4 regions of the Micromonospora sp. NPDC000663 genome follow, and region 4 is predicted to be linked to each of the others. Evidence: riboswitches for the same ligand, from Rfam matches in the RefSeq annotation. Region 4 holds a riboswitch; each other region holds the start of a gene.
The links. Region 4 has a riboswitch for cyclic di-AMP ahead of ACFY1S_RS19080 (coiled-coil domain-containing protein). Riboswitches for the same ligand answer to the same signal wherever they lie in the genome.

Region 1: it holds a riboswitch for cyclic di-AMP, as region 4 does, so the genes downstream of both, ACFY1S_RS00215 (coiled-coil domain-containing protein) here and ACFY1S_RS19080 (coiled-coil domain-containing protein) in region 4, are expected to answer to the same signal.
Region 2: it holds a riboswitch for cyclic di-AMP, as region 4 does, so the genes downstream of both, ACFY1S_RS14260 (NlpC/P60 family protein) here and ACFY1S_RS19080 (coiled-coil domain-containing protein) in region 4, are expected to answer to the same signal.
Region 3: it holds a riboswitch for cyclic di-AMP, as region 4 does, so the genes downstream of both, ACFY1S_RS07550 (C39 family peptidase) here and ACFY1S_RS19080 (coiled-coil domain-containing protein) in region 4, are expected to answer to the same signal.

The regions. Positions count from the first base shown of each region.
Region 1 covers NZ_JBIAYR010000001.1:44,037-49,593, reverse strand. Annotated here, with positions in the region: gene ACFY1S_RS00225 (heavy metal translocating P-type ATPase) at 1-1,583, opposite strand, end outside; gene ACFY1S_RS00220 (YibE/F family protein) at 1,896-3,266, shown strand; cyclic di-AMP (ydaO/yuaA leader) riboswitch at 3,433-3,563, shown strand; gene ACFY1S_RS00215 (coiled-coil domain-containing protein) at 3,568-4,587, shown strand; gene ACFY1S_RS00210 (carbonic anhydrase) at 4,644-5,363, opposite strand.
Region 2 covers NZ_JBIAYR010000003.1:421,024-426,580, reverse strand. Annotated here, with positions in the region: gene ACFY1S_RS14265 (N-acetylmuramoyl-L-alanine amidase) at 1-1,199, opposite strand, end outside; cyclic di-AMP (ydaO/yuaA leader) riboswitch at 1,434-1,569, shown strand; gene ACFY1S_RS14260 (NlpC/P60 family protein) at 1,583-2,623, shown strand; gene dcd (dCTP deaminase) at 2,684-3,262, opposite strand; gene ACFY1S_RS14250 (pyridoxamine 5'-phosphate oxidase family protein) at 3,359-3,916, shown strand; gene ACFY1S_RS14245 (zinc metalloprotease) at 3,985-4,968, opposite strand; tRNA gene ACFY1S_RS14240 (tRNA-Gly) at 5,173-5,246, shown strand.
Region 3 covers NZ_JBIAYR010000001.1:1,586,122-1,591,678, reverse strand. Annotated here, with positions in the region: gene ACFY1S_RS07565 (CDP-glycerol glycerophosphotransferase family protein) at 1-332, shown strand, start outside; gene ACFY1S_RS07560 (alpha/beta fold hydrolase) at 337-1,083, opposite strand; gene ACFY1S_RS07555 (hypothetical protein) at 1,203-2,243, shown strand; gene ACFY1S_RS07550 (C39 family peptidase) at 2,316-3,164, opposite strand; cyclic di-AMP (ydaO/yuaA leader) riboswitch at 3,393-3,534, opposite strand; gene ACFY1S_RS07545 (hypothetical protein) at 3,837-4,607, opposite strand; gene ACFY1S_RS07540 (hypothetical protein) at 4,739-5,197, opposite strand; gene ACFY1S_RS07535 (acyltransferase family protein) at 5,279-5,557, opposite strand, start outside.
Region 4 covers NZ_JBIAYR010000005.1:117,595-123,151, forward strand. Annotated here, with positions in the region: gene ACFY1S_RS19075 (hypothetical protein) at 231-947, opposite strand; gene ACFY1S_RS19080 (coiled-coil domain-containing protein) at 1,068-2,132, opposite strand; cyclic di-AMP (ydaO/yuaA leader) riboswitch at 2,138-2,269, opposite strand; gene ACFY1S_RS19085 (cation diffusion facilitator family transporter) at 2,412-3,329, opposite strand; gene ACFY1S_RS19090 (HelD family protein) at 3,437-5,554, opposite strand.

The DNA.
Region 1 (5,557 bases), on a different contig from region 4:
AACCCGAGTTCGGCGGCGACCGCCTCGGCCACCGGCCGCGCGTCCCCGGTGATCATGGCGATGGTCGGAACGCCTTCGGCACGCAGCTCGTCGACTGCCCGTCGGGCCTCCGGACGCACCTCGTCGGTCACCGCGAACGCGCCGAGCACGCGGTCCGGCAGCCGCACCAGATGCAGCACCGCCGCACCCCGCGCCGACCAGCGCCCGGTCGCCATCTCCAGGTCGGCCGGGAGCGACACCCCCAACTCGCGAAGCAGCGCCGGCCCACCCACCGCATACTCCGTACCGTCGACTGTCGCCTGCACACCGCGGCCCGGCAGCGACCGGAACCCGTGGGCCGGGGCTGGACCTGCGGACCCGGCCGCCGCGACGATCGCCCGTGCGAGCGGATGCTCGCTGTCCGATTCGACGCCGGCGGCGATGCGCAGCGCCTCGTCCCGCTCCATGCCCAGCGTCACGGTCACGTCGGAGACGGTGTGCTCGCCCCGGGTCAGCGTGCCGGTCTTGTCGAAGAGCACCGCGCCGACGGTCCTCATCCGCTCCAACGCCAACCGGTCCTTCACCAGGATCCCGGATCGCGCGGCCACCGCCGTGGAGAGCGCGACGACAAGCGGAATGGCCAGGCCGAGCGCATGCGGGCAGGCGATCACCAGGACGGTTACCGCGCGGACCACCGCCTCGTCGGTCCGGCCCAGCGCCGTCCAGACCAGCACGGTCAGCACGGCGGTCCCGGTGGCCAGGTAGAACAACGCGGCGGCGAACCGGTCGGCCAGCAGCTGGGCCCGACCGCCCGAGCGCTGCGCCTCGGCGACCATGCGCTGGATGCCGGCGAGGGCGGTCTGCTCACCAAGCGCCTCGACCCGGACCCGGATCGCCGAGTCGGTGGCGACAGTGCCCGCCACCACCCGGCCGCCGGCCGCGCGGGCGACCGGCCGCGACTCGCCGGTGATCATCGACTCGTCCAGCTCGGCGCCGCCCTCCACGATGACCCCGTCGGCCGGCACCCGGCCACCCGGGCGGACCAGCAGCACGTCGCCGACCCGCAGCGCGCCCACCGGCACCGGTTCGACCCGGCCGTCGGCGGCCACCCGCTCGGCCTCGTCGGGCAGCAGCGCGGCAAGCGCCGCGAGGGCTCCCCGGGCCTGCCCGATGGCCTTCATCTCCTGCCAGTGCCCGAGCAGCATGATGGTGACCAGCGCCGCCAACTCCCACCAGAAGTCCAGGTCGAACGCGCCGACGCTGGTGGCCAGCGACGCGGTGTAGGCGACGGTGATCGCCATCGCGACAAGCAGCATCATCCCCGGTGCCCGGTCCCGCACCTCCCGGACCGCGCCGACCAGGAACGGCCAGCCGCCCCACCAGAACACCACCGAGCCGAGCGCCGGCCCCACCCAGGAACTCCCCGGCACGTCCCAGCGCGGACCGAGCCGGTCCGCCACGAGGTGACTGGTCAGCACCACCGGCACGGTGAGCACCAGGCAGACCCAGAACCGGCGGCGGAACATCGCCGGGTCGTGACCGGCGTGCTTGTCGTGCCCACCGTGATGCTTACCGTACGGACCATGTGGTGACTCAGCGTGCATGACTCCACGATCCCGGGCCGTACTCCGCCACGCGGGCGGTTCCGGGACCCCGACACTCCGCCACGACCTGCGCCCCACAGCCTGTGTGGTTAGCATTCCGACGATGGCCCTCCGGATCACGCTGCGCAGTCCGGCACCGCTGCCGCCGCGACACGGCGGCGCTCCCCGCCGGTCCGGCCGGTCGTTCACCGTACGTGATCAAGCGATCGGCATCCCGCGATCCGCCGCGCCCGTCACCGCATTTCCGCGGCGACGGTGAACCGACCGGCCCGCCGGCACGTACCCCGCACCGGATTCGTTGGGAGTCTCGCATTGGGTTCCGACCACAGCCGTTCCGTTCCGTCCGCCCCTCCCCGGGTACGGCGGATCCTCGTCGCGACCGTGGTACCCCTGTTCGTCGCCACGGTGCTCGCGGCTGTGGTGCTCTGGCCCCGGGGCGACTCCCCGCAGACCGGCGGCGGCGCGGACGTCCCGCGCTACCACGGCACAGTGACCCGCGTGGTTACCGAACCGTGCCCGCCCACGCCGCAGACCCCGGAGGGCACACCGAACGCCGGCGACGGGCGGTGCGGCACGGTGGACGTCCGGGTGCAGGACGGGCCGAGCGCCGAGCAGCAGGTCCAGACACCGGTACCGGACGGCCCCGGAGCACCTCGGGTCGACGTCGGCGACGAGGTGATCCTGGTCGAGCTGACCGACCCCGCCGACCCCGGCGCCAGCAACTGGAACATCGCCGAACACCAGCGCGGCACACCGCTGGTGTGGCTGGCGGTGGTCTTCGCCGCCGCGATCGTCGCGTTCGGCAGGTGGCGTGGCCTGGCCGCGCTCGCCGGGCTGGCCGCCAGCTTCGCCATCCTGCTCACCTTCGTGCTGCCGGGCATCGCCGCCGGCCGGTCACCGCTTGTCGTCGCGGTGGTCGGTGCCGCCCTGATCATGTTCGTGGTGCTCTACCTGACGCACGGGGTGACCGCGCAGACCTCGGTAGCTGTCCTCGGCACCCTGGGCAGCCTGGTCCTCACCGGCGTGCTCGCCACCATCGCCACCGCCGCCACCCACCTCACCGGTTTCGGCAGCGAGGACGCCACCACGCTGTCGATGTTCCAGGCCGACGTGGACCTGCACGGCCTGCTGCTCGCCGGGATCATCATCGGCTCGCTCGGGGTGCTCGACGACGTGACGGTCACCCAGGCGGCCACCGTCACCGAACTGGCGAACGCCAACCCGGGGCTGACCCGGTTGCAGCTCTACCGGGCTGCCACCCGGGTCGGCCGGGCGCACATCGCCTCCACGGTCAACACGATCGTGCTGGCGTACGCGGGCGCCTCGTTGCCCCTGCTGCTCCTGCTCACCGCCGACACGCGCCCCCTCGGACAGATCCTCACCAGCGAGTTCCTGGCGCAGGAGATCGTCCGCAGCGCAGTGGCCACCCTCGGCCTCATCGCCGCCGTGCCGCTGACCACCGGGCTGGCCGCGGTGGTGACCGCCGCCGGACGGTCGAGCGCCGAGCCGGCCGACGACGTCCCCGTCCCCCGGCCCCAGCCGGACCGGGCGGAGGCCCTGGCCGCACTGAGCTCCCCGCGAACGGTCCCGGTGGACGGGCCGGACCGGACGCGGACGACACCCCCGCCCACCGCCACCACCCGGTGGCCAGAGCCGAACAGGAGCACGGATACGGCATGGTGACACTCCTCAGCGTGACCAGATCGGGCATCCGGCCTGAGAACCGCATCACTGGTCACTCAACGCCATGGCGAAATGACGCTTTTAGTCGGCATCGGGACGTAGCTCAGGGGGTCGACTCTCGGGTAACCTCGCTGCCGGTCACCGCCGAAGGCGCGAATCGGCGCCTGCGGTGCCACCGCCCAATCGCCAACCGGCGAGCCGGGAACCCAGGTACGTGGGGTGAATCCGCGTCAGCGGTAGGGGCCACTTCCGCCCCGAACCCGTCAGCTAACCCGGTCGGCGGTCGACGGAAGGGAACATCGTGACGGCACCCCTACGCCGCTGGTTGACGCCCGTGGTGGCCGTGCTCGCCGCACTGACCGTGCTCGCCGGACCCCTCCCGGCGTACGCCGCCCCGACGACGCCAACGCCGTCCGGGCACGAGGAGGACGGCGAGCCGAAGCTGCTCAACGACGTCATCGAGAAGACCAACCGGGACTACCTGGCGGCCAAGTCCCAACTGGACAAGTCCAAGAGGCGGCAGGCGGAGCTGGCGGCGGAGGTGGAGCGCGCCAAGGCCGAGCTGGACGCCCTGGCTCCGCAGGTCGGTCAGATCGCCGCCCAGTCGTACCGGACCGGCCGGATCGGCGCGATCGCGATGCTGCTGGAGAGCGACGCGCCCGACTCGTTCGTCCGGAGGGCCGCCGCGCTCGACGAGATGAACATGGTCAACGAGAAGAAGCTCTCCGAGGTCAACGCGGTGAAGGCCCGCGCCGAACAGGCGAAGGTGGCCCTGGACGTGGAGGTACGGGAGCAGCAGAAGCAGACAGCCCTGATGGCGAAGGAGAAGCGCGACGCGGACAAGGCGCTCGCCCTCGTCGGCGGGAAGGGCTTCACCGGCGGCCTGGTGGACGCCACGTCGCCGGTCGCCCGGATCGGCCCGGGGCGCACCGACGACGGCGACTGGAAGGCGCAGTCGTGCAGCGAGGACGACCCGACCACCTCCGGCTGCGTCACGCCGCGCACGCTGCACGCGTACAAGGAGGTCAGGCGGGCAGGGTACACCCGGTTCGTGGGCTGCCACCGCAACGGTGGACCGTACGAGCACCCGAAGGGCCGCGCCTGCGACTGGTCGTTGCAGAAGAGCGGCTTCAGCCCGTGGCACAACGAGGACACCCGCACGTACGGCAACAACGTCGCCGCGTTCCTCATCCGCAACGCCGACCGCCTCGGCATCTACTACGTGATCTGGAACCGGCAGATCTGGTTCCCGGCGACCGGCTGGAAGTCGTACAGCGGACCGTCGAACCACACCGACCACGTCCACATGTCGATGCTCTGACCCACCCGCTCAGCTGATCGAGGGCCGTCCCGCACCGCGGGGCGGCCCTCGTCGCGTCAGGCGGCGGCCGGCGTCGACGGCCCGTCGGGTACGTCGAGCGAGGCGACGCCCGCCGGAACGGCCGCGACCGGGCGCACCACACCGGCGGCGAGCCGGTACGACACGCCCACCACCGCGCACCGCCCCCGCGTCACCGCCTCGGCCAGCACGGACGACTGTTCCAGCAACGCCTCGACGGTCTGTGCGATGTGGATGTCGACGATGCCGTCGATGTCGTCGACACCGTCGGCGGCGGCGCGACGGAGGCTGGGCAGCACGGCGTCCACGACTGCGCCCAGGTGCCCTTCGGGCGCCACGCCGGTGGCGGCGACCTCACGGGCCGCCTGGACCGCGCCGCACGAGTCGTGGCCCAGCACCACCACGAGCGGGGTGCCGAGCACCGTCACCGCGTACTCCACGCTGCCCAGCACCTCCGGGCCGGTCGTGTGCCCGGCCGTGCGGACCACGAACAGGTCACCCAGCCCCCGGTCGAAGATGATCTCGGCGGCGAGTCGGGAGTCGGAGCAGCCGACGATCACCGCGAACGGGTGCTGCCCGTCGGCCACCGCGGCCCGGTGCCCGGCGTCCTGGTTGGGGTGGCGCGGGGAGCCGCTGACGAAGCGCCGGTTGCCGGCGGCCAGCTCCGCGTACGCCAGCGCCGGTTCGGTGATCGTCGACGACTGGTCGGCGCTCCGCTGCGGACCCGGCTGCCCGCCGGGTGCTCCGGGAAGGCTCATTCCCGCACCTCGTTTTCCACGCATCTGACCTGGTCAGCCGGCCGTTCGACCGCCGGTGGCGGGCGCTGGCCCGCTCCACGGTCACACGCACCACAAGATGCGTCAAGGTATGCGTGATATAGATTTCATACGTTGACGGCCAGAGTCGCTCCCGCGACGCCGCCCCGGAGGCAGGGCCGGCGAGCCTCGATGGC
Region 2 (5,557 bases), on a different contig from region 4:
ACATTGTCGTGGCCGATGATGTGCTGGCGGTCCAGCGGGATGCCGAGCCGTAGCGCGAGGTGCCGGACGAGCTTCGCCGAGGTCCGGTACATCGCCTCGGTGTACCAGGTGCCCTGGGCGGCGAAGCCCTCGTGCTCCAGCCCGATCGACTTGGCGTTGACGTACCAGTTGCCGGCGTGCCAGCCGACGTCCTTGGTCTTCACGTGCTGGGCGATGTGCCCGTCCACCGATCGCAGCGAGTAGTGCCAGCTCACGTACGTCGGGTCTTGGACGAGTTTCAGCGTGGTCGCCCAGCTCGCCTCGGTGTCGTGGATGACGATGTACTCGATCTTCTGCCGGGCGGGCCGGTCGGAGAGGTCGTGGTTGCCGTAGTCGCCGTCGCCGAACGCCTGGTAGGGCGCCGGGATCCACTCGCAGGAGATGGTGCGGGGGCACTCCAGCCCGTCCGGGCGGGCGAGGCGACGCAGGCCCAGCCGGTCCAGCCAGGAACGCTCCGGTCGTACCGCGCTGGCCGGCAGCGTGATCCGCTGGCCGTCGTCGGTCACCCGGGTCTCGCCGGCGCTGATCGTGGTGAAGACCTCGTCGGCGAAGGCCGCCGCGGCGTCGGCGCTGTCCGCGCCGGCGTAGCGGGCCACCGCGCCGTACCAGGTGGCCGGGTCGGTGCCGGCTCCGACCGGGGCACCCAACTCCCGCTGGTACGACGCGAGCAGCGCCGCGCCGCCACGGATGTTGGCGTTCGGGTCGGTACGCAGCGACTCGGGTGCGGCGCCGGTCAGCGCGGCGGCGGCGTCCACGGTCTGCAACGCGGCCGGGGGCGGCGCGGGGTCCTCGGCGGGTGGGGTCGCGGGTGCCAGCGCGGGTCGGGAGTCGTCGCCGCGCGGGTCCTCGGTGCCGGTGTCGTGGTGGCCGCGTGCGGGCAGGGCGGCCACATGGCGGGCGTCGGTCAGGTGCATCGGGCCGTAGCCGCCGCTGGTGCTCGGTGTGCCGGCGTTGCTGTCCCAGCGGGACTCCAGGTAGGAGACACCGAGCAGCACGGTGGTCGGCACGCCGTACTCAGTCGCCGCGGCGGCGTACTGCTGCTGGCGGTCGGGGGCGGGCGCCGCTGCGGCGCCGGCGGGTGGCGGTATCGCGGTCGAGGCGGCGACCACGGCGGCGGCGAGCAGGGCGAGCCGGCCGGCGGACAGGGTTGGACGGTGCATCGAACCCTCCAGATTTGCGCGGATGAAGGTGAGGTCACCTTCGCGCCGCCCGAAGCCCGCGTCAATACCTTTCCATCTGTCGAAGTCATCGGAAAGAAATCTTCGCGTACGCCCCGTGACTCTCTCCAATCGGTACGGAGTGTCACGGCCGCGCGGGTTGCGGATCGGTAACGGGCGTCTCTACTCTGGTCATTTGTCGGCCCGACAGCAGGTCCGCCCAGCCCGGGCGGTAACGGACCGACACCGCCGAGTCGTTTCCGAGCGAACCGGGGACCCACGTCCCCCGGGGTGAATCCGCAGCCACTGCGGTAGGGCGCCAACTTCCCGCCCGAACCCGTCAGCTAACCCGGTAGGCGGTCAGGAAGAAGGAGAACGGAACCCCGGTGGCACTCCATGCCCCGCGGCCGTCGTCCGAGCGGCCGGCAGCAGCCGGCCCGACGGCGATCGTGCCGCGCCCACGCTGGTCCCGCTTCACCACAGCTCTCGCCGCACTGGTCGGCGTCGCCGTCGTCCTGACCGGCAGCGCCACCGCGGCCCACGCCGACCCGTCCGTCGCCGAGATCGAACGCCAGATCGACGCCGACTGGAACAAACTCGAACCGATCATCGAACGGCACAACGCCACCCGGATCGACCTTGCCGCCAAGCGCAAGCAGGCCGACGCGTTGGCCGCCCAGATCGCCCCGCTGGAGCGTCAGGTCGACGCGGCGATGGACAAGGTCAGCGCCTTGGCCGTACGCGCGTACAAGGGCGAGAACGTCTCCACCGTCAACGCCGTGCTGGGCAGCCGGTCGCCGAGCGAGGTCGTCGGGCAGCTCGAAATGCTCGATCGTTTCGCGCACAACCAGCAGCAGGACGTCCGCGAGGTGGCCGACCTGCGCGACGAGCTGGCTGCGAAGAAGGCTCCGCTCGACGAGATGGTGTCCCAGCTGACGCGCACCGAGGCCCAGCTGGCGGCGAAGAAGAAGCAGATCAACGAGGAGATCGACCGCCTCCAGAAGCTGCGCCTCAAGGTGTACGGCAACGGGGGCGGCGGCCCGCTGCGTCCCGCGCCCTGCCCGGCGAGCTACCCCGGCGGTGCCGCCGGCACGGCAGTGAAGTTCGCCTGCGCGCAGATCGGCAAGCCCTACGTGTGGGGCGCCGAGGGCCCGAACTCGTACGACTGCTCCGGGCTGATGCTCGCCGCGTGGGCGAAGGCCGGCGTGAGCCTGCCGCACAACGCCGCCGCGCAGAGTCGGGTCACGAAGAACGTCAGCCGGGCCGATCTGCGCGCCGGTGACCTGGTCTTCTACTACAGCGACATCCACCACGTCGGCATGTACGTCGGCAACGGCTGGGTGGTGCACGCCTCCCAGGCCGGTCAGCCGGTCAAGATGAAGAAGGTCGACGACGGCCCGATCCACAGCTACGGCCGCCCCGGCTGATCAGAGGTGACCGAAGGGCCCGTCGCGATCCGTTCGCGGCGGGCCCTCGTCGTTCTTGCCTCAGCGGGTCGGCCAGGTGCGCCAGTGCTGCCAGGCCCGGCTGGGCGTCGGCCCCCGCTGGCCCTGGTAGCGCGAGCCGTACACCGCCGAACCGTACGGGTGCTCGGCCGGCGAGGAGAGCCGGAAGATGCACAGCTGGCCAATCTTCATGCCCGGCCAGAGCGTGATCGGCAGGTTCGCCACGTTCGACAGCTCCAGCGTCACGTGCCCGGAGAAGCCCGGGTCGATGAAGCCGGCGGTGGAGTGGGTGAGCAGGCCGAGGCGACCCAGACTCGACTTGCCCTCCAGCCGGCCGGCGAGCTGGTCGCCAAGCGAGATCACCTCGAGCGTCGAGGCGAGCACGAACTCCCCCGGGTGCAGCACGAATGGCTCGCCATCGGGCACCTCGACCACCGAGGTCAGGTCGTCCTGCTGCATGGCCGGGTCGATGTGGGTGTAGAGGTGGTTGTTGAAGACCCGGAACAACCTGTCGAGTCGTACGTCGATGCTGGACGGTTGAACCAGCATGGGCTCGAAGGGCTCCAGGCCCAGCGAGCCGGCCTTGATCTCGGAGACCAGGTCGCGGTCGGAGAGCAGCATCGGACCACCATAGCGCCTTGCGTGCCAGCCGAATTCGGTGCCGGTGACCAGCGCGTCGAGGTCGCTGGTCGTACATTTGTTCGATAGAATGCCCGCATGGCTTCCTGGTCCGAATTCGCCGCCGACGAGCCCCGACTCGCCGACGGGATCCGCGTTCTCCTCCAGCAGTACGGGCCGGGCTTCGGCTACCTGGCCACGGTCCGCGCCGACGGCGGGCCCCGGGTCCATCCGGTCTCCCCGGTCATCACCGACGAGGGCCTCTTTTGCTTCGTCATCGACTCCCCGAAGCGCCGTGACCTCGAACGGGACGGCCGATACGCGCTGCACTCGTTCCCGCCGGAGGAGAGCGACGACGAGGCGTACGTGGCGGGTCACGCCCGACCGGTGACCGACCCGGCCCAACTGGCCCGGTTGGCCGAGGGGGCCCGGGCCGAGCCGTACGTCGACTGGAGGCTGTTCGAGTTCACCGTCGACGTGGCGATGTTGACCCGCCGCGAGCAGCCCGTCCCGGGCATTCCGGGTTACGCGCCGGGCCGGCCGGCCGTGCAGGTCTGGCTCGACCCGCACGCTCCGCCGGTGGCTGCCGCGCCTGTCGCCGTACCGCCGGCGCGGCCGACCCGTCGCAGCCGTGACGTGCAGTGCACGGCCGCCTGACCACGGCCAGAAAGACGCCGGTGCCGGCTCCGTCGTGACGGAGCCGGCACCGGGTGTACGCGGAGAAGCTACGCGGCGCGGTAGGCGTTCCACGCGGTGATCATGCGGCTCGCCTGTCCCGGGGTGAACTGGTACATGCACGAGTCGTAGGTGTAGTCCATGAAGTTGGTGATCGGGTCCAGCCCGGTCGCCGAGCAGGTGTTCCGCCCGGTCGGGCACTGGTAGGCCGGCGACGCCTCGGCCGGGGTGTCGCTGACGCCGTCACCCGAGCCGCCGCAGCCACCCTGGAAGGTGTGGTAGAGGTTCAGCCAGTGGCCGACCTCGTGGGTGCCGGTGTCGCCCTGGTTGTAGTTGGTGGCGGTGCCGCTCGGCAGCGACTCGCTCAGCACGACCACGCCGTCCATGCTGCTCAGGTTGCGCTGCGGGAAGGTCGCCCATCCCAGCAGGTCGTTGCTCAGCTCACCGAGGTAGATGTTGAGGGTGTTCTTGCCGCCCACCCGCAGTGAGGACTTCATCGACCGCTCCGCCGACGAGCCCTGCACGATCGGGTACCACGACGGGTTCGTCACTCGGTTGATCTTGTCGAGTCGGAAGGCGAACGCGGTGACCGCTCCGCCGGTCGAGCCGGCGTAGGCCTGGTTCAGCACGGTGATCTGCGAGGTGATCATCGAGTCGGGGATGTTGCCGCCGGCCCGCGTGCTGTTCTCCTGGATCACGTGCACGACCACCGGGATGGTGACCGTGGCCAGCGCCGTCGCGCCGGCGCCGGTGCGGAAGTTGGCGCGCTCGCGCAGCGCCGCCGCGAGGTCCGCGTCCCGCTCGCGGACCTGCTTCGCGGTCAGCTCGTTCGGGTCGTGCTTGGCCGCCGCACCGGGCTTCATCCGGGCATTGGAGTGGCTGTCGGCCGGCTCCACGCAGGCGCCGCCGGGCGCCGCGGAGAAGGCCGAAGCAGCCGGAACGACGCCCACCGCGGCGGTGCTGAGCAGCAGCGCGAGCGTCGTCGACGCGACACCGGCGGCACGCCGGGTCAGCAGGTTGGGACGGGGTCCCATGGGCCCACCTCTTTCTGGCGGCGCGGCAGGGGGTGTGTCACGCCGTGGCTGGCAACGTGTGGCAGACGTTACAACTGATCGACGCATTTGAGAACGGCCATATGTTGCCGTCCGGAAACTTCTTCCTGGGCGTGCGGGGGTGGCGGGCTCGCGGGGGGTGCCTGGGTGCACCGGCTCGACCACTCGGGTACAGTGGGGCCGCCTGCGGGTGTAGTTCAATGGCAGAACATCAGCTTCCCAAGCTGACAGTGCGGGTTCGATTCCCGTCACCCGCTCCAACGTGCGAAAGCCCTGGTCAGGACATGAGTCCCAACCAGGGCTTTCGCGTTGTCGGAAGAGCCGAAACCGGCCGTGGGCCTCGGGCTGCTCCAGGCCACTCGAGACGTACCCCAGCGGCGTACGCACAGCGACCTTCTACGACCCGGACGGCAACGAACTGAGCTTCGGCGGCGCACCACTCTGACGCATCCTCCGGCGACCTCGACCTGTGGTACGGCACCCTCATCTGGCGCGAAGAGGTTGCCAGGACCTGAGGATCGGGTGACCGACGGGCGGCGTTCACCGAGACGGCCGGTGGTCAGCCCGCGGC
Region 3 (5,557 bases), on a different contig from region 4:
ACGCGCTGATCTCCGACGTGTCCGGGGTGATCTCCGACTACCTCTACTCCGGTAAGCCGTACGCGGTGACCGACATGGGCGACGAGGGCGACGGGTTCGTGCGGCGCTTCCCGTTGGCCGCCGCCGGTTACGTGCTGCGGCGGGACATGTCGAACACCGACGAGGTGTTGACCGACCTGCTGGACACCGATCCCGCCGCCGAGGACCGGTGGGCCACCCGCCGCCACTACCTGGGCGACTTCCCGGCCGAGTCGTACGCCGAGGCGTTCCTGACCGCCGCCCGCCGGGAGCTGGCGCCGCAGCGGACGCTCACCGCCCCGGCGGCCGTGTAACGCCTCAGCGGTACGCGTCGAGCAGGGCCAGCACCGCCGCCGGGTCCTCCACGTGTGCGTTGTGCCCGAGCCCGGGCAGCGTGACGACCGGGACGCCGTACTCCTTGAGCTGCGCGTCGGTGACCATCGGGTCGTGCTCGCCGCGGGCCAGCACCACAGGCACGTCGGTGGCGGCGATCAGGGCGGCCAGGTCGGGCTCGCCGACGGCGAACGCGCCGGGATCCATGGCGAGGCGCCACCGGCCGTCGACCTGCCGCAGCCCGGCGTCCACCACCGGATGGTCCGGTGGGAGCAGGCCGACCAGCCCGGAGACCCGCAGGTAGCGGCGTGCCGCCTCGGTGCGGTTGGCGAACCAGCTGACCGGGCGGGCGGCCAGCGCGGCGGCGCGGTCCAGCTCGGCGGGCGACCAGACCGCCTTGATGCCCAGCCCGACCACCGCGTCGACAGGCAGTCCGGCGTCGCGGGCGGCCAACGCGAGACCGACGACGCCGCCGAGCGAATGCCCGAGCACGACGAGCCGGTCGTCGGCCGCCAGGCCGCGGGCGATCCGGTCGGCAAGACCAGTGAAGGAGTACGACGGCAGCGGCGCCGACCAGCCGTGACCGGCCAGGTCCGGGGCGAGCCACCGCGCGGGCCAGTGCTGCTCCAGCAGCGGCGCCCAGGGCAGCCACACGTCGCCGCTCGCCCCCATCCCGTGCAGCAGCAGCAGGATCGGTCCGCGACTGGCTTGACCACCCGATTCATCCGCCACGGCCGCAGTCTCCCACGGTTCGCGGCCCGGAACGAGAGTCGAACGCGGACCCGACCGGCGGAGATCCACTGTAGAGTGCGGCGCCTGGACGGGCATCGTCGTCGCGGGAGGGAGCCTCCGTGCTCAGAAGGCATCGATCAACACTGGTGACGGCGGTGGCCGTCGTCGCCCTCGGCGTGGCACCGGGCGCGCCCGCGCTCGGCACACCGTCGGGCGCAGCGCCGCACGGCGCGGCTGTCGCGGCGGCCGACCGGGTCCTGCGGGTCTACAACAACAACATCGAGAACCTGGTGGTGAACAACGCCGACGGGAGCTGCACCCGGATCTCCGGACCGGACCACCTGACCTCGATCCTGGTCGACGACGCCGGACGCACAGGCACCAGCGGTGTGGTGGCGCCCGACCTGCTGATCGTGCAGCAGGTGCGCGGCACCGGCCAGGCCGAGGCGTACGCCGACCAGCTGTCGGCGAAGTTCGGCTACCCGGCTGGCACGTACGGGGCCATCGTGGCCTGGACCGACCCGGAGCCGTGGGGCAGCACGCACAAGTGCAGTTCCCAGTCGCTGGGCGACCTGAAGAAGAAGCAGACCAACGCGATCATCTGGAACACCAGGACGCTCAGCCTCGCCGCCGGCGACATCTCCAAGTACTGGAGCGCGGGCTGGCTCAAGCCGGGCACGGCGTACGCCAACGGCGCCGGGTGCACCCTGTACAAGCCGCCGAAGAGCGACCCGGACAGCACCGACTACTACAAGTGGAAGCGGACCAGCGCCATCGCGGCCCGGTTCACGATCAGGGCGACCGGCACCAGCGTGTTCGCGGCGACCATGCACCTGCCGCAGGAGAACCGGCAGAACGCGTGCGCCGGCGACGGCGACCGGGGCATCGCCAACAGCGGCATCCACCTGGGCGCGGACGCGACGAGCCTGTTGAACGCCTCCACGATCCGGATCGTGGGGATCGACGCGAACCGCACCGGCATCGCGGCCAGCACGCTGAGCGGCTACGGCATGACCGGCTACGGCTCGGCCGCCACCAGCGGGTCCAGCAAGATCGACTATCTGTTCGTGAAGGGCACCGTACGGCCGTCCAGCATCGGGCACACGGTCAGCGGGACGAAGTCGAACCACCTCGCGCTGTACGGCTTCATCGACTACTGACCACGACACGAAGACGCCGCGGGCGCCGACCCCTCGTGGGGGACGGCGCCCGCGGCGGTCCATCCGCCTGGGTCAGGCGGAGTAGCCCCGGGTGGCGATCCAGTTGGCCAGGTCGATCGTGGTGATCCAGTACGACGCGTCGGCCGCGTTCGCCGAGTCGGCGATCCGCACGGTCCGGCCGTTGTCCCGGTAACCCACCACGGCGATGTAGTGCCCACCGCCGTAGGAGTGCCAGCCGCCGTTGGTGTCGACGGCGTCGCCGGCGACGTTGGCCACCACGCCACGGCCGTCGGTGATGGCCTTGACGACGTCGGCCTGGAGCTGGTCCATCTGGGCCGGGCTCGGGGCGCCCGCGAACATCCGGGTCCGGTACGGGGAACCCTTCACCTCGGCGTTGAGCACGCGGGTGGTGTCGAGGGCCGAGTTGGTGCCCATCTCGGTGGTGCCCAGTTCGGCGGCGAGTTCGTTCTGGGTGCGGTCGATGCCGCTGGCGCTGAGCGCGTTGCGGGTGGCCGCCGGACCGCAGTTGTAGTACGTGTTCTGCGCCTCGTAGTCGTAGTCGAGCACCTTCGTCGCGGGCGGCTTCGGCGGTGTCGGCTTACGGGTGAGGTCCGGGTTGCCGCTGGCCTTCGCGACGGGTGACGTAGCGCTGGCGGCCGGGGCGGCGCTGCTCGGCGCGGCGCTGGCCGAGGGGGACGCGACGCGCGCCTGGCCACGGGAGGCGGCCAGGTCGCTGCGCATCTCGGCGACGGTGGTCGCGCTGTGCTGGCCGGCCGGGGCATCGTCGGTGTCGGTGAGCAGGACACCGGAGGTGGCCGCGAGCGCGAGGGCCGCGGCGGAGGCGGCGACGATCTGGTACGGACGTTCGGTGGTGAGACGGCGGAGCTGACGCTTCAGGGTGTGCTTCACGGGGTCCTCCACGGTTCGGGGGGAGAGCGGCACACCGGGGCCGAGCCGGTATCCGGGCAGGCGCCAGCGCGCGAACCCGTGGTCCGCGGATGGTGAACCGCTCAAGGGAACGCCCGGCGCTGCCGGGCGGGAAGGGCGATGACCCGGGGGGTCAGCTCACCGGACGGATGAGCGGGGGCACCGCCGCGCCGTGGAGGCGTGGGAACAAGCAAGGGGTGGAGAGGTGCTGCACGAGGATGGAACTCCTTCCGACACCGCCTACCGGGTTAGCTGACGGATTCGGGCGGGAAGATCGCCCTACCGCGGGCCGTGGCTCGCGGATTCACCCCGGACTTACTGGTGGGTCCCCGGTTCGTTGATCACGATTGAGCGGGTCGGCGCGGCGTCGCCTCTTGCGATCGGTAACCGCACCGGACGGGACGACACTACTGGCCGGTGCGTACGCCTGCCAAGCCGCGTCCACCTGCGTAAACATCATTCTGGCCGACAATTTCTGCGCGTATTGCCGATGACGTGACTCGATGGGACAACCGGTTACGGCGACGCCTGTGGTCGACAACCGGACAGGCCGTCGACAACGACGTCGGATTCGCGCGAACAACGGGCCCGATCGCGCCGAGCGCCCGATTTCCCGGGCCCGTGACCGGGCTCACGTCACAGATCGGGCTCAACCGACGCGCTGGCTCACCCGACGCGTGCCGGGCGCCAGCGGGCCACCGCGGCCTGACGTACCGCACCGGTCGCCGCCCGGCGGGCCGGCGCCGGGCCGGGCCGCAGTCGGGCCGCGGCCGCGTACGCCTCCTCGGCGAGGGTGCGGGCCGACTCGGCGGCCAGTTCCGCGTCCCGCCAGGCCGACCGTTCCCGCTCGGCGGCGACCCGGTAGTCGGCAAGCCTCGCGCCCCTGATCGCCCGGGCGAGCAGCACCTCCTGCTCGACGGGGTGCCGGCGGGGATCCCAACCGCGCCGGTGCCCGAACACGTCACCGAGCTGCCCCATGGTCAGCTCCCCGCGCCAGTACGCCGCCATCGCGGCACGGTGCAGGTACCGCTCCCGGGCGGCGTACTCGGCCGGAGTGTGCGGGGTACGCGGGGTGGGCAGCGCCCCGGCGCCGGCGAACCGACGGGCCACGGTGTCCGCCTCGTCGTACCCGGCCCAGGCCCGCTCGGCCTCCTCCTGGGTGACCAGCCAGTCAGCCCGTCGCCGTCGGGCGGTCTGCGCGGCGCCGGCGGCGGCGACAGACACCTCCTCGGCGTACCGGCGCCTGTCGGCGGCCTCGGCGGCCGCGGCCTCCCGGGCGGTGGGCGCGGTCGAGCCCGGCTCACCCGTCGGCCCGTCCCGCTCCGGGCGGGCGACGAGAACGGCGGGCACGCTCAACGCCAGCAGGAACAGCACCGACCAGATGGCGGCGGCCTGCGGTACCTCGGTCAGGAACTGGTAGAAGACGACGGTCTCCATGATCGACACCTCGGAACGACAGCGATGCGACGGTGAGCCGCACGGGCCGGGCGGGTCGTGGCGTGGCCACGGGCCGACGGGTGCGGGTGGTTGATCGACAGGCGCGGCGGCGGGACGCTCGTCCCGATGGTTCAGCGGGAGGGCGGGGCCCGGGGTGCCCGGCTGGCCGGGCCGTGGGCGTGGGGCCGTCGCTCGGACCGGGCAGCGCTCGCCGGGGTGACACCCGTGGCGGCGGGCAGGATCCCGGCGACCAGCCGGGCGGGCTGCGGGTCGACCGACCGGGTCGAGGTGTGCCGGTCGGCGGCGTCGGCGGCGACGACCGACTGCAGGTGCCCGATGGCGACCACGCCGACCAGACCGGACGGCGTTCTCGGGCCGGCGACGATGCCCGGCGTGGCGCTGGCCTGCCGCATGATCGGCCCGCTGGTGGTGAACGTCGACGCGGCGTCGGCGGACGTCGGGGAACCGGCGGAGGCGGGCGACGCGCCCGCGCCGAGCGCGAGGGCGGCGACGACGGCGAGGCTGGTCAGCACCCGTGTGGCCCAGCGCGCCACCCACCACAGGGGACAGGTGAGCGCGACCGGAAGCACGTCCTCACGCTACCGCCGTCGCCGGCCGGACGCACCGACGCCGGGCGTGTCGGGTCACGCCGCGCCGACCAGCGTGGACGATCAGCGCGAGTCGGCGTACGTCGATCGGTCCTCGGGCCGGGGCCCGACGGCCGGTGCGTTCCCGGCCTGGTGGGTGGTTTCGTCAGCGCCTGTGGCTGGTGTGCGCGGACGCGGGACGGCCGACGTGTGGGCCCGGCGGCTCGGGGCGAGCCGGCGCATCATCGGTGTCTCCACGAAGCGGTGCAGCAGTGCGGCGAGGACGAGGTTGACCGACAGGAAGCCGAGCACCACAGCCGGGCCGCGCCACCCGCCGAACCCGGTCCCCCAGTCCCCGGTCCA
Region 4 (5,557 bases):
GCACCGCACCGCGCCTCCGCCGCACCGCACCGCGCCGCGCCCCGCCCCGCCGCGCCCGCCCTGCGGCCGTGCCGCCAAGATCCGCGCAGCTTCCCCGATGTTGCTGCCTCCGGCGCGCTGGAGGCAGCAACATCCCTGAACTTGCGCGGATCTTGCTCCGGCGGGCGGGTGCGCTCCCGCAAGATCGCACTCGATCCAGGATGTAGTGGCGTCCCACGACGCAGAGGCCACTACATCCTGGAGCGAGCGCGATCATGGCCGGCGGCTCCGGCGGCTCCGGCGGCTCCGGCGGCTCCGGCAGGTCCGGCAGGTCCGGCATGCGCGGCGGGGCCGGCAGGCGCGCTGGGTCCGGCCGGTCCGTCGGGTCCGGCGGGTCCGACAAGGGCGGCGGGGGCAGCGGGGGTGGCAGGGCGTGCGCGGTCGGCGCGATCGCGACCGGTGCGACCGGCGCGGGCGGTGTCCGCTGAGCGGGTGGGGCGGGTTGGGCGGATGGGGCGGCGGCCCCAGGGCTTGTAGGTGGAGAGCACCGTCGCGATGATCATGAGGCTGGTCGAGACGGCGGGGGCGATCACCAGGTCGGCGCGGTCCCGGGCGGGCAGTGCGGCCCCCAGGGCTCCGGCGTGGCGCAGGTTCGGGGTGAGCAGGAACAGGACCAGCCCGACCATCACCGTGGTGAGCACGAGTTTGACGAGCACCCAGCGGTAGCGCAGCAGTCCCCAGGGGGTGAGGAGTGCGCTGGCCACGCCGATCAGCCAGACCGCCACGCTCAGCGGCGCGAACAGCACGGTGCCGAGCAGTGCCGTGACCGGGTAGACCGTGGCCGGGTCGGCGCCGCGCTGGACCGCCACGCCCAGGGTGAGCAGCACCAGGTCGGTGCCGAGCCAGCCGAGGGAGGTGACCAGGTGCAGAGTGAGCAGTGCCTTGCGGGCCGTGGGCGGAAGTCGCATGGGAACGATGCTGCCGCCGGGCCGCCGCCGGGTCGTCCGACCGTCGGCGACATCAGGGGTACGCCCGCTGACGTACCCGTGGCCGGCACCCCCGGTTCGGGGCGCCGGCCACGGGTGGGGTCAGTACACCGACAGGTGCACGTGGTTGGTGTGGTCGCTGGACGGGTCGCCACCCGCCCCGCTGTACGACTTCCACCCGCTGCTGGGCAGCCAGATCTGCCGGTACCAGATCACGTACAGCACGGCGAGCCGGTCGGCGTTGCGGATGAAGTAGGCGGCCAGGTTGTTGCCGTACGTCTTGTCGCCGCCGGTGGCGTCACCGCCGAAGCCGTTCTTCTGCGCGGCGAAGTCGCAGGCCCGACCCTTCGGGTGTTCGCCTGAGCCGCCGGAGCGGTGGCAGGAGACGTACCGGGTGAAGCCGGCGGCCTTTGCCTGGTTGAGCGCGTGCAGGGTCCGCGGGGTGATGCAGCCGCTGGCCGGGGTGGGGTCGTTGACGCTGCACGACTCCGAGGGCCAGGAGCCGTCGGAGTTGCGCGGCGCGGCCGTGGCGTTCGCGCTGGACGTCCCCCGGTTGGAGCCGCCGTCGGAGGTGGTCTGCGGCTTGGGTGTGGTGGCCACGGTCAGGGCCCGTTCGGCCTGTTCCTTGCGCTTGGCCATCACGGCGACCTGCTTGCGCTGCTCGCGGATCTCGCCGTCCAGGGCGACCCGGGTGCGGGTGGCCTCGTCCTTGGTGGCGATCAGGTCGCGTAGCACCCGGTCCTCGTTGGCGGCGACCGCGTCCAGCGCGGCGGCCCGGTCCATGAAGCCTTCCGGGGTGTTGCTGTTGAGCAGCGCCGACATCGCGCCGAGGCGGCCGGTGCGGTAGGCGACGCCGGCGATCTCGCCGACCTTGCCGCTGCGGGCCTCCAGTTCGGCCTCGGTGGTCTTGAGCTGGGTGGTGAGCTGCTGCTGCCGCTGCACGGAGGTGTCCAGGGCGCGCTTGGCGTCCAGGTAGCCCTTGCTGGCGGCTTCCAGTTGGGCGCGAAGCGCGGGGGTGCCGCCCTCTTCGTCGCTGTCGGGCGCCGCGGCGGCCCGGTGGGTGGTCGGGGGAGCGGCCGCCGCCCCGGCCGGGAGTGCGACGCCGAGGGCGAGCATCGCGACGATCAGGGCCGCCAGGCGGGCGGCGGGTGGTCGTGCTGGTGCCACTACGCATGTCCTTCCGTCAGCCGCCGACCGGGTTAGCTGACGGGTTCGGGACGGAAGATCCCTACCGCTGACGCGGATGCACCCCAGGAACATGGTTCCCCGGTTCGCCCGCTCGGGCGATTAGGCGGCGACCGCCACCGGCGCCGGGAGGGCGCCGCCTGGTGGAGGCCGGGACCGAGCCTACCGGGGCAGGTGGGGCACTTGCAGCCGATGTGACGGACGGTGCGTGCGTCATGACCAAAAACTCGGACAAATATGAACCTACTTCTCGAAACGCGGTCACCATTCCACCGAGCCGCAGGCGCCGGGCGCGGCACCGGGCTCGATCTGGAGCGTCGCGTGTTCGATCCGGAAGTCGTCGTGCAGGGCGGTACGCGCCGCGCTGAGCACCGTGCCGACCTCCGCGCCGGGCGCCATGGTCAGGTGTGCGGAAGCCACCTCCATGCCCGAGGTGAGCGTCCAGACGTGCAGGTCGTGGACCTCGACCACGCCGGGCACTGCGGCGAGCCGGTCGTGTACGGCAGTGACCTGGAGGTGTTCCGGGGCGGCCTGCACGAGGATGCGGACGGCGGCCCGGCCGAGTCGCCACGTGCGCGGCAGGATGAACACGCCGATGGCGACCGCGACCAGCGGGTCGGCCCACCACCAGTCGGTGACCGTGATGAGCAGCGCCGCGCCGATCACGCCGACTGAGCCGAGGAGGTCGCCGAGCACCTCCAGGTACGCCCCCTGAAGGTTGATGCTCTCCCGCGCGCCGGCACGCAGCAGCGCGAAGGCGACCACGTTCGCGAGCAGGCCGAGTACGGCGACCGCGAGCATCGGGCCGGCCAGCACCTCGTGCGGGTCGCCGAACCGGCGGATCGCCTCGATCACCACGTAGACCGCCACGCCGGAGAGCAGGACGGCGTTCGCGAGCGCGGCGAGCACCTCGAGGCGGTAGAGGCCGAAGGTGCGCTGCGGGTCGCCTGTCGACCGGCGGGTGGCGGTGATCGCGGCGAGTGCCATGCCGATGCCGAGCACGTCGGTGAACATGTGCCCGGCGTCGGAGAGCAGAGCCAGCGAGCCGGTGCGGAAGGCCGCCACCGCCTCGACCACCATCAGGGCGGCGAGCAGCCCGAACGCTGCCCAGAGCCGTCCCCGGTGCTGGTGTGCGGCATTGGCGACCGACGCGTGGTGGTGGTCATGACCTGCGCCCACGAAACCCACCCTCCGCCGCCAGTCGGGACCGGTCAAATGTATGCGCACATCGCTATGTGTGCAACTATACGGTGGCACCCGCCCCGACGGTGCTCGTCCGGGCCCGATCAGCCGGTCGGGTCGACGGTGGTGAGCCGCTGCGTGGCCCGGGAGAGCGCCACGTAGAGCGTCCGTACCCCGGCACCCGGATCCGCGCGGATCTCGCTCGGGGCGACAAGCACCACCCCGTCGTACTCCATGCCCTTTGCCTCCAGGCTGGTCACCACCTGCAGGCGCGGTGCGCCGAGCGTGCCCAGCCAGCCGGCGACCTCGTCGCGGCGGGGGACCGGCGTGATCACGCCGACCGTGCCGTCCACCTCCGCCAGCAGACCGGCGGCCGCCTCCACGACGGCCGTCTCCAACCCGGCGGCGGGCACGATCAGCTCGACCGGGTCGACCCCCGTGGAACGCACGGCCGTCGGCAGCGGCAGGTCCGGGTAGAGCCGGCGGATCTCCGCCGCCGCCACCGCGAAGATCTCGGACGAGTTGCGGTAGTTGGTGGTGAGCGTGAAATCGTGCCGCTTGCGCCGGCCCAGCGCCTGGTCCCGCGCGCGGGTCAGCTCCTCCGGGTCACCGGTCCACGCCGTCTGCGCCGGATCGCCCACCACCGTCCAGGACGCCAACCGGCCGCGCCTACCGATCATGCGCCACTGCATCGGCGAGACGTCCTGCGCCTCGTCGACCACCACGTGCGCGTACTCCCGGTAGTCCGCCGGCCGTTCCCGGGCCGCCGCCCGCGCGGCGCGCTGCCGGTCGCCGAGGGTGGTCAGCTCACGGACCCCGCCCGCGAGCTGGAACGGGTCGCGCCGCGCCCGCGCCGGCTGCGCCGGCTTGCCGAGCAGTGCGTCCAACTCGTCGAGCAGCGCCACGTCCGCGATGGTCAACCCGGCGGAGTCCAGTTCCCGGTACGCCGCGCCCAGCAACCGGATCTCCGCGCCGGAGAGAATCCCGCCCGCGTAGCGGCGCAGGCGGTCCGGCCGGGCCAGCCAGCCGAGCACGTGCCGGGGGTGCAGTCGCGGCCACCAGGCCTTGAGGAACTCCCGGAACTCCGTGCGCTCGGCGATCTCGTCCTCGAAGGCTCGCTGCTCCGGCAACCGGCCCACGTTCAGCCGGCGGGCCTGTGCCCAGAGCGCGGCGAACACCCCGTCGAAACCCGCCCGCCGCACCTCGTTGCGCCGGGTGCCCCGGTGCAGCACGCGGTCCCGGATCGCGTCCAGCTCGGCCCGGTCCAGCCGCAGCAACGCACCCCGGTAGAGCAGCCGCAGCTCGCCAGGCCCGCCCGGCACGGCGTCGCGGACCGCCCGCTCCAACACCCGGCGCATCCGCAGCGAGCCCTTCACCGCCGCCACCTCGGGCGAGTCGGTACGGGTCGCGGTCATCCCCGGGAAGAGGGTGCCCAACGAGTGCAGGGTCGCGGTGTCCTCACCGAGCGACGGCAGCACCGAGGCGATGTACTCGACGAAGACCGACGACGGGCCGACCACCAGGATGCCGCCGCCGGCGTACCGGCTGCGGTCGGAGTACAGCAGGAAGGCGGCCCGGTGCAGGGCGACAGCCGTCTTGCCGGTCCCCGGACCGCCGGCGACGATCGTCACACCGGAACCGGGCGAGCGGATCGCCTCGTCCTGCTCCCGCTGGATCGTCGCCACGATGTCGCGCATGCCCCGGCCGGTGGCCCGCGACAGGGTGGCCAGCAGAGCGCCGTCCCCGACCACGGTCATCCCCTCCGGGGCGGCGGACGGGTCCAGCAGGTCGTCCTCGACACGGGTGACCCGTTCACCACGGGACTGGATGGTGCGGCGGCGCACCACGCCCAGCGGCTGGTTCGGGGTGGCCTGGTAGAAGGCGGCGGCGGCCGGCGCCCGCCAGTCGACGACGAGCGTGCTGGCGTCCTCGTCGCGGATGCCGAGCCGCCCGACGTGAAGCGTCTGCCGGTCCCGCAGGTCCAGACGGCCGAAGACCAGCCCCTCGTGCTCGGCGTCGAGGGTGTGCCGCCGCTGCGCGGCGTGGAAGACCATCGCGTCGCGTTCGACGAGCGCGCCGAACGTGCCCACCCGCGCCATCCGGTAGCCGTCCCGCTCGGCGCGAACCGCCGACCGGCGCAGCTCCGCCAGTCGGGCGTACACCCGGTCGAGGTGCCGTTGCTCGACGGCTATCTCCTGATCCAGGGCGGTCTGGTCGGTCAACGC